DNA from 4 places in the Sporomusa sp. GT1 genome. Region 1 is predicted to be linked to each of the others. Evidence: riboswitches for the same ligand, from Rfam matches in the RefSeq annotation. Region 1 holds a riboswitch; each other region holds the start of a gene.

The links. A riboswitch is a leader RNA that binds a small molecule or an ion and turns the genes downstream of it on or off. The one in region 1 is predicted to bind cobalamin.
Region 2: another riboswitch for cobalamin. It lies ahead of cbiD (cobalt-precorrin-5B (C(1))-methyltransferase CbiD); the one in region 1 lies ahead of GT1_RS21530 (TonB-dependent siderophore receptor).
Region 3: another riboswitch for cobalamin. It lies ahead of GT1_RS18025 (ABC transporter substrate-binding protein); the one in region 1 lies ahead of GT1_RS21530 (TonB-dependent siderophore receptor).
Region 4: another riboswitch for cobalamin. It lies ahead of GT1_RS19455 (AAA family ATPase); the one in region 1 lies ahead of GT1_RS21530 (TonB-dependent siderophore receptor).

What each region holds. Positions count from the first base shown of each region.
Region 1 covers NZ_BMBX01000048.1:180-4,932, forward strand. The annotation lists gene GT1_RS21530 (TonB-dependent siderophore receptor) at 1-1,882, opposite strand, end outside; cobalamin riboswitch at 2,074-2,255, opposite strand; gene GT1_RS21535 (MerR family transcriptional regulator) at 2,672-3,511, shown strand; gene GT1_RS21540 (hypothetical protein) at 3,675-4,007, opposite strand; gene GT1_RS21545 (ECF transporter S component) at 4,187-4,720, opposite strand; gene GT1_RS21550 (TonB-dependent siderophore receptor) at 4,717-4,753, opposite strand, start outside.
Region 2 covers NZ_BMBX01000001.1:329,787-334,539, forward strand. The annotation lists gene GT1_RS01740 (cobalt-precorrin 5A hydrolase) at 1-44, opposite strand, end outside; gene cobM (precorrin-4 C(11)-methyltransferase) at 48-812, opposite strand; gene cbiT (precorrin-6Y C5,15-methyltransferase (decarboxylating) subunit CbiT) at 843-1,436, opposite strand; gene cbiE (precorrin-6y C5,15-methyltransferase (decarboxylating) subunit CbiE) at 1,433-2,065, opposite strand; gene cbiD (cobalt-precorrin-5B (C(1))-methyltransferase CbiD) at 2,044-3,138, opposite strand; cobalamin riboswitch at 3,250-3,422, opposite strand; gene GT1_RS01765 (lactate utilization protein C) at 3,629-4,243, shown strand; gene ldhH (L-lactate dehydrogenase (quinone) large subunit LdhH) at 4,243-4,753, shown strand, end outside.
Region 3 covers NZ_BMBX01000023.1:32,110-36,862, forward strand. The annotation lists gene GT1_RS18015 (ABC transporter permease) at 1-47, opposite strand, end outside; gene GT1_RS18020 (ABC transporter permease) at 40-1,026, opposite strand; gene GT1_RS18025 (ABC transporter substrate-binding protein) at 1,064-2,635, opposite strand; cobalamin riboswitch at 2,814-2,997, opposite strand; gene GT1_RS18030 (hypothetical protein) at 3,091-3,447, opposite strand; gene GT1_RS18035 (OmpH family outer membrane protein) at 3,539-4,171, opposite strand; gene GT1_RS18040 (adenosylcobinamide amidohydrolase) at 4,206-4,753, opposite strand, start outside.
Region 4 covers NZ_BMBX01000030.1:15,460-20,212, reverse strand. The annotation lists gene GT1_RS19465 (nitrogenase component 1) at 1-159, opposite strand, end outside; gene GT1_RS19460 (nitrogenase component 1) at 152-1,453, opposite strand; gene GT1_RS19455 (AAA family ATPase) at 1,440-2,255, opposite strand; cobalamin riboswitch at 2,611-2,793, opposite strand; gene GT1_RS19450 (ABC transporter permease) at 2,966-3,700, opposite strand; gene GT1_RS19445 (ABC transporter ATP-binding protein) at 3,700-4,461, opposite strand; gene GT1_RS19440 (TonB-dependent siderophore receptor) at 4,660-4,753, opposite strand, start outside.

The DNA of each region.
Region 1 (4,753 bases):
ACAGATTGTCTACAGTCAAAGAAGCTTCATTGTTTTCATCCATTTTGTAAGTAGTGCTCAAGCTAGTCAGTAAATATGGTTTTATTGCCCAGGAGTGTTGATTAGAGGGTGTGCCGACACGTTCTGTTAAATATGTCCCGCTCAAGCTTGTGCTCCATTTATCTTTTTGATAAGTTACTCCTCCGGTCAACTGCAAGCGTCCATATTTTCTGTCCCAATAATTTTTGGTACTATTATTACCTTCAGCTTTTACTTTAGGATCTCCATAATTAATTCCCCAATTATACGACCAGCCATTCTCCCCGCTTATATCACAAGTTAACTCAACACCAGTGTTTTTAAAATCTTCATTTTTATATTTTGTTATTCCTGTGTCCTTATTCCATGTTGCACTAATATTATCTTTAATATCAATATGATATACTGCAGCCTTCCAACTATGGCCGCCGTCTACTTTTTTCCAGCCAATTTCATAATTGATACCGGTTTGTGGTTTTAATTCCGGTGCCGGCAACAGATCATATGTACTGCCGTACATTTGGCTAAAGGTAGGTAAAATAAACGACTGACTGACACTGGCATATATATTATCCTTTTCGCCCAGTTTATGAATAAATTGTCCGGAAGCGCTAAAATTGCTGTAATCTGCATCCTTCTCAGCACCGGCAGTCCAGGTTTCGCGGGCACTTAAAATAAAAGTATTTACATCATTGAGCTTTTGTTCCCATTGCCCATAAACACCAAAAACCTTTCTTTCCTGCTCCATCCTAGCCTTAGTAGTGTATTTAACCTGGTTAAAATATTCATTCTTATAATTAAATCCGAAAATAGCATTGGCCCTGTCATTGATCTGCCAATGTTTCTGGGCGTCAATCCCATAAGTCCTGTCCTTTTGATCGGTTTTATCACGGACGTAATTTAGAGTTCCGTCACTCTTGTAATATTCAAACCCTCTTGTAGTCGGCTTATTGTGATTATAATACAGACTGGCTTTTACATTTTCATCACTATATCTAAGCTGCGCTATATTATACTTGTTTTTATAGGTTTTATCATTTTGTAAATCGCCTGCTTGCGCATCCTTTAGTTTTCTCCAGTTATCGCCAAACCAGGTCTGATAGCCATTTTCATTGTCCATATAATTATACGAAAGCGATAACTTATCATTAAAATTATATTCTACTGATACACTGTCTTTATCAGAACCCTTAAAGGTAGTCGTTCTGCCCCCGGCAGTACCCTCAGTGGCTGAAATTTTATCCAGTTTGCCCCACCTTGTCTTACTGTAGCTCAGATTCAATTTCCCCATATTAAAGGTTGCATTGTGATTTCGCTGTCCATAATTGCCAAAACCTGTCGATACCGTATTCTCAAATTGCTTTTTCATAATAATATTGATAACGCCGCCCATGGCTTCACTGCCATACAAAACCGCGCCGCCGCTTTTCACAATTTCCACCCGTTCAACATTTTCCACCGGAATGGAATCCAAATAGTAGCTGCCGGACATATTAATCGGGACTCCATTTACTAATACCAACGTACCATTACTTACGCCGCGGATAATAATTGGATTGGACATAGTAGAATAGGGATTTCCATTAGGTCCAAAAGTAGTATAGGCAATACCGGAGATTTTTTGCAAAGCCATTTGTATATTCTCAGCACCGGTATTTTTCAAATCTTGATTCGTCAAAATGGTAGTAGATGCGGGAACCTCAACATCAGGTTTTTCAGAACGGGTAGCCGTTACAATTATCGAGTCAAGGGTAAAATCCTCCACTGCACCGGCAGCCAAAGCTGCCGGCCCTCCCCCACAGCATAAGCCGGTAATGATGGCCGTGACTAACATACGCTTTTTCAGAACGCTTTTCTTTTTCATCCTCATTCTTCCTTTCATAATAAAATAAAAAACTCCCGGCCATAACAGCCGGGAGGATTCTACAGCAACAGCCAAATAAAAACTCCTGGTCTAGAACCAGGAGCAAATTCAGCAAGACAACAAAACTCACCTGGAATATATTCCAAATAAGCTAATGTAACTGTAATCTCCTCCCCATCACTCGTGGGTAAAACGGCGATCTTTAGACAGGCAGTTCTCCTGGCTCTGGATCATAGCTCTCCCAAACCTTCCCAGGACTCTCATCCCAGTGGTATTTTGGTTTGCTCCCCATTACAGTGGCGGGACCGCGCCGGTCTTGCACCGGACTTCCCTATTAAGCCCTTTACAGGGCACCTGTCTAGCAATATTCAATTCACATCATAGAAAAACACTTAACTCAATATACAACTTCACTTCACCATTTTAGCAAACATTATCAAAAATCGTCGTTTTTAGAAGATATATGTCAAAATTTACTCTGGATTATAAGGGTAAACTATATACCGGTCATATAGTCAAGTCTTTTTTCCCAGGCCTGACCACTTTTACCATCCCGTTTTCCAAATGGTAACATTGCCGGTAGCATCCCATTAGCAGCTGTGAGCCACGTAGTTAACCAGATCTCCGCTCCTTTCAGCGTATTCCTTCAAACCATATAAATAAAAACTAACCTTTCTTGACACAAACCCAATTCATCATTAATAATGAGGATAAAAGAAGTTTTTATGTTCAACCATTGTTTTATGCACCTGGATTCCTATATGTAATAAGCGTAGGAGAATACGACATATGACAATTAACAAAGAAAACTATATTACCGCCGGTGAATTGGCCTCTCTCTATGCTATTCCCAAGCAAACCTTGCTTTATTACGACAAACACGGACTATTAGTTCCAGCCTATGTCAGCGAAAACGGCTATCGCTATTACTCGGTTTCTCAATATCTCTTGCTGGAAATTATTCTAAATATGAGGAAATTGAATATTTCCATTCAGGGCATAAAGAATTATCTGCAAAACCGCAATGTTGATAATTTCGAACAGATATTACTGGCGAAAGAAAAAGAATGCAATAAAATTATAGAAGATACACTAAACATCAAAAAGAGTTTACATTTATCTTTACAAACAATAGAAAAAATACGCAAAACCCGGTTCAATCAAATTCAAGTAAACTTTCAGAAAGAAAAAATTCTATTTGTCAGTGAAACTTTAACCGAAACCATGTCTTTGCGGGAACGGTTCAGGCTTCTGTCCAAACATAATCAGACTGCCTTCTCCAAAAAACACTTCAAGGAATTTACTACCGGCTGGATCATAGATAAAGATGATTTTTTTGCAGAAAAATTCAATAAAACAATACAATATTTTACGCCGGTTTCTCATTCCATTCCTAAGAAACACTGCTTTGTCCGTCCGGAGGGATTATATCTCACCATACGCTTCCAAGGAACTTATTACCAACAAGTAGCTTCCGTATATAAGGAAATCCTCGATTTTGTGCAGCGCAATGCCTTGCAGATTGTCAGTAATGTATATGTTTTCCCGCTGAAAAACCACTGGCTTACTACCGATACAAAAACATATATCAATCAAATCTCTTTTCAGGTGGAGTACACCACCTGCTAAAACAAAAGGCGGAATTGGGCTCAGTTTCTTTAACTAAGCTCAATTCCGCCTTTTCCATCATTTAGGGTATACTCAGGCATTTCGTGCTCCCTGAACTGGATCATCATTGCCTAAGCCTTCCCGGACTCATAGCTTTCATAGCCTGGCGTAAGCTTACCACCAGTTAATCCACTTTGTGATGACATTTTCCTGCCGTATTTCCCGAGAGAATATTCCGGTATATTTCATGAGCTTCTTCAGAAGTTTTGCCGTTTTCTAACGCCTTCCGGGCATGAATCACTGCGGTACGGTATTTTTTGTGTGCTTCATCTTGAGAAATATTTTCGATATTTTTAGAGTCGAAATTCATTACTTTGCGAAAAACCTCATGAATTTCTTCCGAAGTTTTCCCGGCTTCTCGCGCCAGTTGAACATGCTTTAGTGCACTTTCATAACGATGCTTGGCATGCGGTTCATTAGGAATTTGATACTCAGGATGCTTTCTTTCCGTACTCATTATTTTCACCTCCTTAAAATATAGCTTTTCTGTCTACTTTACTCTATATAGCGGTCATATAGTCAAGCTATTCTTCAAAAGTCGTTGTTTCACAACAAATACATAAACACAGTCTCCATATCTCACATGATATAGTTGAAGTGGGACAAGGGACCTGTCCCCTTGTCCCACTAATGGCTTTATCTCGCTTTACCGGCTGCAGGCAGGCGTTTATACAGCCAATGACACAGAACACCTCCGGCAAGGCCGGTAACCAGCTGTGGCCAGCTCATTGCCGTCTTGAGAAAAAAAGCCTGTCCGGCAGGCAGGGAAATAAAGCTGAAAATCCAGGCGGCAGAAAAATATAAGGCGGCCATTCGTCCAACAGACGCCAGCAGTACCGCCAGCCACAAATGGTGTCTCCGGCCGGCTTCATACAGCAGGATATACACAATATTAGTGACAGCCACCGGCAGAATAAAGACCGGCAAAGGCAAGGCCTGCTGAAAATAGGCGATAACCGGCGCCAGGCAGGCAATAATGAACCCGGCCCTCAGCCCGGCGGTCATGGCGGCCAGCAATAGGCAGGCATTAACCGCGCTGCCGATGACAAACATGGATACAAAGGGCGGCACTGGCACCAGCAGCCGCAGCGACTGCAGCAGAATCATAAGTGCCAGCAGCAAGGCCCCCCGGACAATCGTATGCCGCTCCATTTCCCGCCGGCCGGTCACAGGGTAAACCTGACATTCATATGGACAAAGGTA
Region 2 (4,753 bases), on a different contig from region 1:
AGTTCGGCCCCTTTGCGGGTAACTGAGATGACTGCCAGCTTCACAATTTATTTAGCCTCCTGCGCCTGTCTGAACATATGTCCGAATTCCGGAGCATATAACCGCGACAAAGCATAATCGGTTTGCAAGACCTTACCGACCACAATCATGGCTGTACGGTCAATATTATTTTCTCTGGCAATTTGAGCAATAGTGCCTAAGGTAGCGCGGAAGATTTTTTGATCAGGCCAGGAGGCTTTTTGCACAATAGCCACCGGGGTTTCGTAGGTATAGCCGCCATCTACCAGCTCTTTAACCACATTGTCCAGCATATGCACACTCAGGAAAATACACATCGTAGCCTCGTGGCTGGCCAGCTTAACCAGTTTTTCTTTTTCCGGCACCGGGGTGCGCCCTTCCAAACGGGTAATAATTACCGTCTGGGATACATCAGGCAATGTATATTCCTGCTTTAAGGCAGCAGCTGTAGCCAGGAACGAGCTAACGCCGGGGATAACTTCAAAATCAATATTTTTCGGTGCCAGTGCATCCATTTGCTCCTGAATGGCACCATATATGCTGGGATCGCCGGTATGTAACCGGACTACCAGCTTGTTCTCTTTAACCCCTTGCTCCATAACAGCAATGACTTCATCCAGCGTCATGGAGGCGCTGTTATAGATGGCAGCTCCATTTTTAGCCAGGGATAAGAGCGCCGGATTGACTAACGAACCGGCATAAATAATGATATCTGCCTGTCCCAAAAAGCGCTGCCCTTTCACGGTAATCAGCTCAGGATCTCCCGGACCGGCTCCTACAAAAAATACATTCATTGATATTCTCCCTTCATCCAGGCTGTTTCCCTATCCGGCAGCCTGCCCTTCTTTAGTACAGGTAATAATATATATCGGGTTAAGTGCTTTAAACATATTACTGGTGCCCACCGGCTGAATCCGGGTAACTTGTACACAGCAAGCCTCAACCGCATAGGCCGGACGCTGCCGCATAAGCTGGAGAGCGGCAGACAGTGTTTCTACGGTAACAGCTGTTACAATCAGGCGTCCGCCCGGTTTCAGCAATTGATCGGCCGAGGACAAAATGTCGGGCAGCCTGCCGCCACTGCCGCCGATTAAGATGACTTCCGCCGCCGGCAGCCCGGCCAGCGCCGCCGGTGCCGAACCAAGCACAGCCTTAACATTGCCGGCCGCAAACTTAGCGGCGTTGGCCTTAATCAGTTCAATCCCCTCGGGTTCGCGCTCAATGGCATATACCCTGCCTTGCCTGGCCAATAACGCTGCTTCAATGGATAGCGAACCGGTACCTGCCCCGATATCAATGACAGTGTCGGCAGCACCAATGCTGGCCTTAGCCAAAGTTAAGATGCGAATTTCCTGTTTCGTCATCGGAATGTCGCCTCTGATGAACTGCTCATCCGGAATACCTAAGCTGTGACTCATGCTTTCACCACCATTACGCTATGTTCAAAACCGGGAGTTTCTGTGGCCTCGGCTAAGGTCATAGCAGCCACCACTTCATTGTCATAAGACAAATTGGCGCATAACCAGACATGAGCCGCCTCCGGCCACCCGAATGCTAACAGGATGCGCGAAATGCAGGCCGGATTGTGCTGAGTGTCAGTCAGGATGCCCAGCTTATGGCCTGGCCGGTAACGCAGTACCTCATCAGCGGCTGTACGGCCATGCATACTGATCAGAGCGGCATCCTGCCACACTTCGGCCACCCGGGCAAACGCCAATTGGGCCGAACTAATACCGGGAATCACCGTAATACTCTCTGGCGCAAACCGTTTTCTGACTGCCACCAGCATGCTGTAAAAGCCCGGGTCGCCGGACACCATAACCACTACATCCTGACTTGCCAGCTGTTCTTCAATAAAATCAAGCACACCGTTGATATCTTTATCAATAATCCTGGTAACCTGACCGCCTGCGGCAAAGGTATCCAGCGCCCGCTTACTGCCTACCAGAACTCTGGCCTGGGCAATCCTCCGGCTAACGACAGGCAGTACATAATCAGGCGATCCGGGGCCAATGCCAACAACTACTACCTGGTACCTACATTCCATCCTAAATGGCCTCCAATTTCACGGGCTGTCTCATCAAGCCCCAGTATATCTCCCTGTAAAGTCACAATAACGGTTCCCACTGTCAAATCACCAAACACATAACGCTTTGCCCTGGCACTGGCCCTTTCGGCCAGTACAGAATAAACCTCGGTCATATTATACCGGGCGATGATTGGCATAGCAGCTTCGGTAGTAGTCGAAGCCATTATTTCTTCGATGGCCGTCTGTGGCGCTCCGTTTAGCGCCATATAGGCGGCTATTGTCTCCAGGCGGGCATCGGCCATCCGGTTATGAGTATGGAATATGCCGGCCGACACTTTAACGATTTTGCCAAGATGTCCAAATAACAACACCCGGCGCATGCCGTATTTTACTGCATTCTCCAACATATGTCCGATAAAATTGCTTGTCTGGATTACGGCAGCGGCCGGCAGGCCGCAACGGTTGATGGCTATATCCTGTCCGATTTTTCCCGGAGCAAATACTATATCTGTATAGCCTAATGCCTGCACCACACTAATCTGCGGTACAAGTGAATTTTTAAAAGCCTCTTCTGACATCGGTTCAACAATACCGGTAGTGCCAATAATCGACAGTCCGCCAACAATCCCCAATATGGGGTTAAGCGTTCTGGTCGCCAATTTCTCTCCCTCGGGAATAGAAATTGTCACAACAGCCCCTTTATCTGTTGGCAAACACTCAGTCACAGCCCTGGTAATCATGGAACGCGGCCCGGGATTTACTGCCGGTTCACCTACCGGCACAGCCAGCCCGGGTTTGGTCACCGTTCCTACGCCAATACCTGCTTTGATCATAACTCCCGGTTTATCGGTAATAATGACCTCTGCCATAATCCTAACCCCATTGGTTATATCCGGATCATCACCGGCATCTTTGATTATTGCCGCCATACCGCCGCCGGCAACCGGCCAGCTTTCGGCAACAGGTACTGTCAGCAGGACTCCTTGTGGTGAAAAAACCTGAAGAACAGTCACCGGCTGGCCCAGCCAGGCCATAACCGCAGCCTTGGCTGCCGCTGCGGCACAAGTCCCGGTGGTTATCCCTTTGCGCATTTCTTTATCGGACAATAAAAAAGCCCCCTTGAGCAGGGGGTATAACACCAAACAACATGTAAAGATTGCCTGAATATTGTACCCACACCTGCCTATCTTCCGTAGGTCCTAGCGGCATGTGTTAGAACAGGCAGGTCTCCTGACTCTGGTTCTTCGCGTACTTAGCCTTCCCAGTTTCCCAGTGGCATGTATTAAGCAGCATCCCCATTACAGTGGCGGGACCGCGCCGGTATTACACCGGACTTCCCTATTAAGCGCAAAGCACCCATTCCCTTACATGTATCAAATTTGCGATTAGTACTATTATTCCATATAGTTAATTATTTTCCTGCTTACCAGGCAGGAATTATCTAAATTAAATAATCTAAAAATTTTTCTGTATTTTTTGCGTTTTTTGTCAATTTTTAAAAGGGTTTTAGCCTATTTATTACGAAGTGTATACTGGTCAGACCATCATACCGATTAATTCGGTTATAAGGGAGTGGAGAATTTGAAAAAAGTAAGTGAAAATTGGACCCATGCGCTTACCTCCGGTACTTGTAGCGCCAACCTGTTCCCGGAGTTTGAAACCCGGGCAAAAAACGCGGCCGCCGAAGTATTTCGCGTCAAAACAGCGGCTGAAGCCAAAGAAGTCATTGCCAATTTAGTCAAATACACCAACGCCCGCAAAGTAGTAGCCGTTGACAGCCCCTTGCAACAGGCAGCAGGAATTAATGCCACCCTAACAGACCTGGGTGTAAGCCTGTACACCGAACAAGCAGATATCGCCGAGCATGCTGAAAGTGCCGACATTGGCATCTCCGCTGTTGAGTTTGGCATTGCCGAGTCAGGCAGTGTTTGCCAGGATGCGTTAGCGTTTGAAAGCAGGCTTGTCTCGATGCTGCCTCCTTTACATATTGTTTTCATGAACAGCAATAGAATTGTTCCCGGCATAACAGAAGCTATGGAAACAATCGCCAAAGTCTACGACCGCGGTTATATCAGCTTTATTACCGGCCCCAGCCGCACTGCCGATATTGAACGCGTACTGACAATCGGCGTACATGGTCCCAGCCGTTTTGTCATTATTGCCGTTGATGAAGAAGTTAACGGAGGTAAGCAATAATGGAAGCGAATAATCGTAATATAAAAAATGAAATCCAGGAAAAGTTACAGGATGAAGTGCTGCGTGGCGCATTAAGCCGCTTTGCGGAGGCCTATCCAATATCCAGGGCCAAAGCTTATGAAAATGTTGCCGATATTGAGGCTCTGCGCGAACAAGTCCGTCAAATGAAGATGAGCGCCGTTGCCGATATTGAAAACCTAGCCGATAAATTTGAAACAGAAGCTGCCAAACGGGGCGCTAAAGTGTTTCGCGCCAAAGATGGCAATGCGTTAAAAGAATATTTGATAAACCTCTGTAAAGAAAAAAATGTAAAACGAATTGTTAAATCCAAATCCATGGCTTCCGAGGAAATTCATCTTAATCACGATCTGGAAGCAGCCGGCTTGCATGTTAAAGAAACTGACCTGGGTGAATGGATTATCTCTCTGGCCGGTCATAAACCGTCCCATATGGTTATGCCAGCCATTCACTTAAACCGTGAACAAGTTGCCGGCTACTTCTCCAAAGAAC
Region 3 (4,753 bases), on a different contig from region 1:
AACCGGATTTTCCGGGACTGCATGAGTGCTGTGGAAGCCTTATCCATGCTTTCCTCCTTCCCGGATTTGCGGATCTACAATTCCATAAATCACATTAGCCATAAAATTTCCGGTAAAAACAAATACCGCACTGAACAGGGCCACTCCCAACAACAGCGGCATATCTCCCTTGAGACCGGCGGTAGTTGCCGCATTGCCCAGACCCGGATAGGAAAAAACCTTTTCCGCCAGAACCGAGCCGCCAAAAAGCTCGCTGAAAGAAGCAAACTGCAGTGTGATTGCCGGCAGCAGAATATTGCGGATACCGTGACGTCTGACAGCAGTCCAGCGTTTTTCACCTCTGGCCCTGGCAAACAGCACATATTCACTTTTCATCACATCAATAATCTTTTGTCTGGTATGCAGGGCAATCGGAGCCACTCCGGTAATGCTCAGCGTGAAGGCCGGCAATATCAGGTGATACAGCCTTTCCGCCAGCGTCGCCTCCCCGGCAACTTTGCCGATGGGTGCCGCCAGCCCCAGCGGAAACCACTGGAGTTCAACGGCAAATACCATTAAAATCAGCAATCCCATCCAAAAAACAGGCGTTGCCGTCAAGGTCAGACAAAAGGTCTTAATTGCCTTATCCAGCCCACTGCCCCGGCGGACACCTGAGACTACACCGAGAAGAAAGCCGATAATCCCGGAAAATACCCAGGCAAGCCCCATTAGCGCCAGTGAGGTTTTAAACCGTTCGCCGATTACCTCGGTCACCGGCTGACGATAGGTAATCGAGGTCCCCATATCCCCCTCGAAAAGGTGTCCGGCCCAGATGAGGTAACGCTCCACCGGCGATTTATCCAGCCCCCAGTAAGCAATAATATTGTTTCGCTGCTCCTCCGAGACACTCAAATCACCGACATAAGCATCAACAGGATCTATGGGGGATGAAGCAATAAGGATAAAGCTAACCATGCTAATGGCAATCAGCAAGGTCGTCATCCGGACAAGAGTCATCCCCCAATATCTCAAGGTGCCTGTACTCATTGAATTCTCCTTTACGCCATAGATTTAGCGTGACCAGCTATTGCCATGACCACTCAGCCAGATTCTCGACAACAGGAATCCCCTGACTTCTGACATGAACTCTTTGCTTGCCGATATCCAGCCCATCTTTGATAAAGTAGGTAAGACGGGTATTAGCGATCCAGAGATAAGGATAATCTTCTTTCATGCCGGTGGTTCCATCCCATTGAGCCAGGCGCCAGTATTCGTCAACTTTATCACTGCTGGTAGCAGCCAAGGCCTGGTCGATATACGCATCAACCTTGGGATTGGCATAAGAGGAAGGATTGCCGATGACACCTTTGCCCATCTGTGAAGAATGATAATAACGATATACATCCATAGGATTATGGCTGCCAAAAACCCAGCAGGTGGGTGTTGCCTGCGCTAGCCGGCATTCGTTCCAGGGAGCTGCTTTGGGAATAATATTAATCCCAAGTTTTTTGGCATCTGCCGCGACGGCGACAACGGTATTATACCTTTGCAGATCATTGCTCCGTCCGGTAACTACAAACTCGGCCTTAAGACCGTTTTTCTCCCTGATGCCGTCGCCATCGGTATCAATCCAGCCGGCATCTGTAAGAATTTTTTTGGCTTCTTCAACCTGATTGTCGGCAAAGGCCGCCTGAGCATTGCCCCACGGCAGGGCAGCCGACCAGCCATAGGCCGGGTCCCCAATTCCATTAAATGCATTTTGGACAATCAGCTTGCGGTCAATGCCAATATTCAACGCCTTGCGAATAGCCCAATCGCTGGTAACATTATTGCCAATTACTTTGCCATCAGCGGTTGTCGTTTCTTTCACCATCGGCAGGTTGATGACCAGACCGGTAACTGTCTCAAGTTCTGCCAAATGCATGCCTGCCACTTTTGTTTTGGCAAATTCCGTTTCAACCAGGACCAGATCGAGTTGGCCTGATTTTGCCGCAGCCAGCGCGGCTTCTTCATCCAGCTTCAAAATAGTTACTTTTTTCAACTTTGGCTTTTGGCCGTAATAATGTTCATTAGGCACCAATATCAGCTGCTGATCTTTTTGAAATTGAACCACTTTCCACGGACCGGATGCCAGCGGATTGTCCCCGTATTTCTCATTGTAGGCGGCCTGCGAGACAATCCCAATGGTGGCAGTGGTTGAGGTAAATACCGACCAGGGTTTATTAAGGGTAAAAACAACCGTATAGTCGTCCACCGCTTTGACGCCGGCCAGCATGGTCAGATCAGCGGGAGAACCACTGTCTTTTGCTTTTGTATAGGTAAAAGCCACATCCTTGGCAGTCAACGGCGTGCCGTCAGCAAATTTGGCATCCTGGCGCAAATGATAGGTATACGTCAGACCGTCTTTACTGATCTCATATGCGGTTGCCAGATCTGTTTCCAATTCGCTCTTTACATTGTATTTCAGCAGCTTACTGTGAAAAATATCCGGTCCCCAAACACCATAGCCGGCAATAGGGTCATAGCCTCCTGCCGTCATATTCACGCCAACTGAAATTACAACCTCATCCTTTTTGGCCGGTCCTGCCGTTTTTTCAGACGAACAGCCTGTCATCATAAAGACAAACATAAGCAACAGCCCAACAATTTTTTTCATGCCGACTCCCCTTTTTCCTATTCATTGTCTACTTTGAGCAACGGTTGTAAAAATGCAAAAAGGCTCTTCCTGAAATTCAGGAAGAGCCGCACGCAAGAACTAATCCACAAATGGTAAAAACCAGCACAGATCGATTAATTGCTCTACATAATCCCCTCCCCATACCACGTGGGTGAAAAACGGTGATTGTCAGCTAGGCAGTTCTCCTGGCTCCGGATCATAGCTTGCTTAAACCTTCCCAGGATACTTCATCCCAGTGGCATATCTTAAGCCTGCTCCCCATTACAGTGGCGGGACCGCGCCGGTATTGCACCGGACTTCCCTATTAAGCCCTTGCGGGCACCTAACTCAACATTATGAAATTGCCATACTTATATGATTCATACTACAAAAAAGCAGCTATTTTGTCAATACTAGACAAAGTACAACTCTTAGGGATTGAGCAAAGGCAACAATCACTTAGCGCGTTTCAGCATATTAATATCAGCTTCTTGCTCAAACACACGCTCGTTTAAGACATCCATTTTAGCTTCAATGCGCGGTATGGCCTCCATTTTTTTGCCCAGGAGATGAACCATGCCGATAAGCCCATCGAAGCTGCTATTAACTTGGGTTTCCAGACCGTTTACTTTGGCGTCCAGGCTATTTACCTTTGCCTCCAGGCTGTCCATCCTGGTTTCCAGATTATCTACCTTGGTTTCCAAACGGTCCATCCGTTGACACAGCTCTTCGGTAAATGCATTGTTGTGCCCTACCATGTGAATAAGCTGCGCCAGCATTTTTTCCAGATGATCGAACCTTTCTGCGCTCATCCTGTCACCTCACGTACAAATCCCTTTTGGATCTATTTCTTTCATTAACTGTATTATAAGCCATTATTATAAGACAAACAATAAACGAAACTTACCTTTTCTGGATTTTCTTCAATACATCATTAGTGATATCTTTGCCGCCATAGATAGTCGCCTCCTGGTCTACCACGGCACTTAATCCCTGGGCATCGGCTATCTCCTTGATGACAGCATCAATTTGGACAGCAATAGCGTTCAATAGCTCTTGCTGCTTTAATTCCAGCCTTTGCCGCAGCTGCCAGTTCAGGTCCTGTTTTTCTTTATCACTCAAGCCGGACGATTTGCTTTCAAATTCCTGTTGAGCCTGCTCATTTTCCCGTTTAAGTTCTTCAATGGCTTTAGCCATATCCGGGTGCTGGTCTAATAAAGCATTATAATTTACAATCCCGATGGGAGCTGCCGCTTTTTTCTTGGCCGCCTCACCTGTACCGGATTGCAACAGACAAAAGGCACCTGTCAAAAACAAAACCAAGGTAAATAGTATCAATGACTTTTTTTGCATCTTCAATAGGCTGGTGTTTTCCGCCAAAACAATCTCCCCCTGCTTACATTTATTATTGTCATTTGTGCCATTTCCTTTTGCTGAAGCCTGGCATAATGCGACAACAAAAATCCCGGCCGCCACCCCGATCATGGAAAATAAAACTGCCCCGACCAGAAACCCGTTCCAAAACGGACTAAACATACTACTTCCCCCTTACTATGCTGAAGAGTATAGTCTAATGGGCAACATCTGAACCTGTCGCAGCTACCACCAAAGCTGTCCAGGCCTCAAGACAGGCACAGGTATCGTTCCCCTCAACTACCGGTGCCGTAACGTCAAGCTTACCCGCAAGGGCAGCCAGCAGTTCATTGGCAGCCTGACAGACCTCCTCGCCTGACAGCAGCTGCCAGGATAATTGATCCAGGAGATGCACATATAAAGCAGCATAGGTCACCAGCTGATTGTCGCCGTCCAGTTGGCATAGTGCAGCCAAAAACCTGGCCTTCATTACCGGTTTTTCGTTAGCAGCCGCATAGGCCTGCCACAGGCTTTCCTCTTTAATGCCATAGCGTTTGAACCGGGCCAGCATACTATGCTGCCGGCTTGGCGACAGCCCGGTCTGCTTATATAAGGCTTCTTTGACTGCCGGCAATACTGTCCTGCCGATCAATTCCCCCAGTTTGGAATGCTTGCCGGCGCTTTCCAGGTATAGTGGTGAAACAGGGTTGGCAATAACAATGGTCTGGTCGGTACCGGAACCGGTAGCCAGGCCTGTCGAATAAT
Region 4 (4,753 bases), on a different contig from region 1:
ACACTGCCTTTCCAGATAGCGCAGCGCATAAAAATAGCACCACATGGGGCCATTGGCCACCAATACAGCATCAGGAATACCGGCAAAGAAAGCGGCTACGCCGGTGAGCGCGCAGGCTTCCACCAAAGTCCGCGCATCTGACCACTGACTATTACACATACATAATTCCTCCCCGTCGGTCATGACGCTGCGCCAGGCGCACCAGCTTAGTCATCAGGGCAGTAATGCCCCCTACCCCGGCCAGCGGCAGCAAGGGCAGAAAGAGCTGCTTTTTCCTGGCTGCTTCAGTCAACTCATGCGTGGTCACAACAATATCTGCTGTTTCAACTATGTCTTTTCCCTCTGCCTGAGAAAAGCAGGGTATGCCGGTTTGTTGCTTCAGTTCCTGATATAAATCAAGCTGCTGGTCCTTGCTCAGCACATCATCCAGCACCACAATGCCTGCCAAATTCAAATTATACAAAGAAAATAACTCCAGTACCCAGGCCGGATCAAAATACAGCAGCGGCCGTCCGAGATACAATACAATCCGCTTATCCTGCAACTGGCTGCTATACTCAGCGATATGCCGGTTTAACCGCTCTGCCTCCTGCTTAATGGCAGCTTCAGCCTGCTGCTGCCGGTTGAGAAACCGGCCTAAGTTCGTCAGCCATAAAACCGTCGCCTGCCAGCCTGCCGGATAATCCCCGTCAAAAGCAGGCACTCCCAGCATCTCCTCCAGTTCCAGCCCCAGCTTGCACATCCAGGGATTGGACTGTCTTGTCCCGCTAAGCGGTACAGTCAGGGCGGTAAACGGCACCCGTCTTATATCCTCCAGTGAAGCATATGCCGGAAAATGACAATACACTTTTAGGCTAAAATAGCCCAGCAAACGTTTAATTTCCTGCACATCCATGCCATTGGGGCCGCCGCGGTCACCCAAGAGGGTTACCGTATTAACCACCTTGGGCTGGGCAATCATAAAGCGCTCTGCCAGTATTTTTCCGGCATGATAAAACCCGGCATAATAGTCGCCGTCCAGGTAACCGTAACAGGGAACAGACATCACCGGTATGCCCAGCGCCGCCTCTGCCTCGCCTGCCACCGCAGCCGTATCATCACCAATCACGCCGGCCACACAGGAATTGGCAATCAAAATATAGGCCGGCTTGTACCTTTCGGCTGCATATTCAATACATTCCCTGAGCAAGCCGGCCCCGCCGAAAATCGAATGCTCTTCCGCCAATCCACTGATGATCAGTGGTGCCGAGTACTGCTCCGGCATAAATTGCCGCTTTGCCAGTGAACGGAAATGCATTCCCAAATCCATTTCCCGGCCGATATGCCCGCAGGCTTTAGGACTATGGTAAATAACAAGCGCGCCTTCATTGTGGGAAACGGCGCGCCATACGCCCGGCATCGCACAGCTGTAACCCCGTTTGCGGGCTGTTTTCGCCCGTTTATTCATCACCATAGTCAAGCACCAGCTCCTCTAATTCTGCAAAGGACATGGGGGTCGGCACACTCAGCGCCGTATTCTCACAAATAAAACCGGCTAACTGACGGTAAATCGCCGCCTGTGGCGAGTCTGCCGCAAATTCGATGACTGTTTTACGATGAATTTCCGCTTTATTAACAGTACGATCCCTGGGAATATAGGCGACTAAAGAAGTATGCAGCCGTTTGGCAAATTCCTCAAGCAACGCCTGCTCATTAGCAATGCCGCGGCTATTGCCGATAATGCCGCCAAGCCGCACCGCCCCCCGGGCAGCATAGCGGGCCACCCCTTTGGCAATATTATTGGCCGCATAGAGTGACATGAGTTCGCCGGAAGATACAATGTAAATATCGCTGGCATAGCCTTCCCGTATGGGTACGGCAAAGCCGCCGCACACTACATCTCCCAGTACATCGTACAGAATAATGGCATCTTCAGGCAAAGCCTGCAAGGCTTTCAGCTTTTCCAGTGCCACGATTATGCCGCGTCCGGCGCAGCCTACCCCTGGCTCGGGCCCTCCGGCCTCAATACACTGTACGCCGCCAAAGCCGCTATGTACCAAGTCCTCGGTCCTAACTTCCTCCCCATATTGCTTAACCATATCCAATACCGTCTGTGAACAAACCTTCCCTAATAAAAGGCGGGTGGAATCATTTTTGGGATCACAGCCAATTTGGCAAACCTTGTGCCCCATTTCCGCCAGTGCGGCCGATACATTGGCAGCTGTCGTAGACTTGCCGATGCCGCCCTTGCCGTAAAAGGCAATCTTCTTTTGCATATGCCTTATCCGCTCCTTGTTTTATCAATTCATAAAGAAAACATGGCTTACACCAAGCTTTTGGCGGCGTGGAAGCCGCTGTTAATCCTGCTCTTTAAAAAGTTATACACTTTAGCTGGAAAAAAAAGCGCGGGTCATAATAGACCCGCAAAAACATGAAGGAGTTAGAAGAAATGGCAACTAAATAAGAAACTCCCGGTCGCCATGGCAGCCGGGAGAATTCTACAGCATAAATCCAAATAAAAACTCCTGGTCTATGACCAGGAGTAAATTCAGCAAGGCAACACAACTCACTTGGAATACATTCCAAATAAGCTAGTGCAACTGTAATCTCCTCCCCATCACTCGTGGGTAAAACGGCGATCTTTAGACAGGCAGTTCTCCTGGCTCTGGCTCATAGCTTGCCCAAACCTTCCCGAGACCTTCGTCCCAGTGGCATACCTTGGGTTCACTCCCCATTACAGTGGCGGGACCGCGCCGGCATTACACCGGTCTTCCCTATTAAGCCCTTGCGGGCACCTGGCTCATCCATATACAATTTTCAATAAACGCAGATACATTATGCTACTACTATAGTATATTGCCTGGCAGGTTTTGTCAAGCGAATTCTACCGTGGGACAAGGGGACAGGTCCCTTGTCCCACTTTGCAGACTGCCCGGTGGTTGTCAGACCGACAATTCACCCGCTCCGGGGCAACCTTTTCTCAGACCTACTCACTATACCGGCTGTACAGCCACACACTCCAGGCAAAAAAGCAAACAGACAGTACTATCAGCGTGCCTGCCGCCCATACGGCCCCGCTATTCCAGTCAGGTGCCCGCAACAGGGCATTAAGCGTACCAATGGGCGATAACCGGGCAACTACAGCCAGCCAGGGCGGTAGATTCTGCAACGGAAAAAACGAACCGCCAAAAAATATCATCGGCGTAATAAAAAAATTATTAATCAGCGAAACATCGTCAGGATGCTTAACAAGCATGCCTACAACCACCCCCATGGCGGCAAAGCAGCAAGAACCCAGAATAAGGCCGGCGACAGCCAGGACATTTAACCCGCCTACCCCAAAAGCACCCCAGGCAATGACGAAAACCAGGCTGCCAAAAAATATTCCCCGCACCGAACCTGCTGCTATAATTCCCAAAACCACTTCCCAGGCAGCCACCGGACTTAAAACCACACTTTGAAAATTACGGAAATACAGCCGTCCTGTACTCACAGAGGATGCGGTCTGTTGAAAAGAGTTTAACAACACAGTGACACCCATAATACCTTTGGCCAGAAACGGTAAATAGCCGCCATCCACATTCACTCTGCCTCCTAACCCCAGTCCAAAAGAAAACAGATAAATAAAGGGAAAAACAATAGTGGAAAATACGTAGCCCATTCTGCCGATTTTCTTCCACAGTATAATCATTTCCCGCCAAAATACTGCATACCAGCCCATCAGCCATCGCCTTCCTTAACCAGTTTAATAAACATGGACTCAAGCGCCCCGCTTGCCTGGCCATTGCCTGTCCGCTGTTTAATGCCTGCCGGCGTATCCAACAAAGCAAGACGACCGGAACGCAGCATAGCCACCTGCTCACAGAGCTGCTCGGCTTCCTCCATATAGTGTGTTGTCAATATTATGCTTTTGCCTTCACTGGTCAAAAGGCGTACAATACTCCACAATTCCTGGCGGACGTCAGGATCAAGTCCCACGGTTGGCTCGTCCAGCAGCAGCAGTTCAGGCTCAGGCAGCAGAGCCCTGGCAATCAGTGTCCGGCGCGCGGTCCCCCCTGACAGCACCCCCACCTTTATATGCCGGCTTTGCTCTAAATTAAACTTTGTCAAAACCTCTTCCAGCCGGTGTTTAAGCCGCTGCACACCAAAAAGCCTGCCATAAACCAGCAAAACCTCTTCCACCGTCAAATCCCGTTCCAGGTTATTATCCTGCGGCACCAAGCCGACTAGTTTTTTAGCAGCGAGCGGTTCCGCCAGCCTATCAAGCCCAAAAATCCGCACCGATCCGCTTGTAGCGCGCGTCAAACCGGCAATCATCTTCATTACCGTCGACTTACCCGCGCCATTAGGGCCAAGCAGGCCGAATATCTTCCCTTGCAGTATTGTCAGCGACAAATTATCAACAATTTTTCGTCCGTCATACATTTTAGTCAGACCTGTTAACTCAACGGCATAATCAAAACCTGACAACTTCTCAGACATTTTCATCAACTACTTTCCTTACTCTCGAATCTTCTCCATGGCAAATTTTTGAAGCATGTATGCCCAAGCAGAAAAAAAACGCGGGTCATAATAGACCCGCTAACCAAAGGAGTAAAAAACCACACAAATTTTGCACCCTTGACAGCAGGTTTCAGAGTGGCTTTGCTTTTATTCGCAACTTACTCATTACTCACGAAATTAAAAGGTATAGTTATAGCTTAGTGCCCAGTTAAAAGGCAGATCCAGATTCTCATATTTGTTCACAGAGTTATTACGGTCAAGGATATTGTAC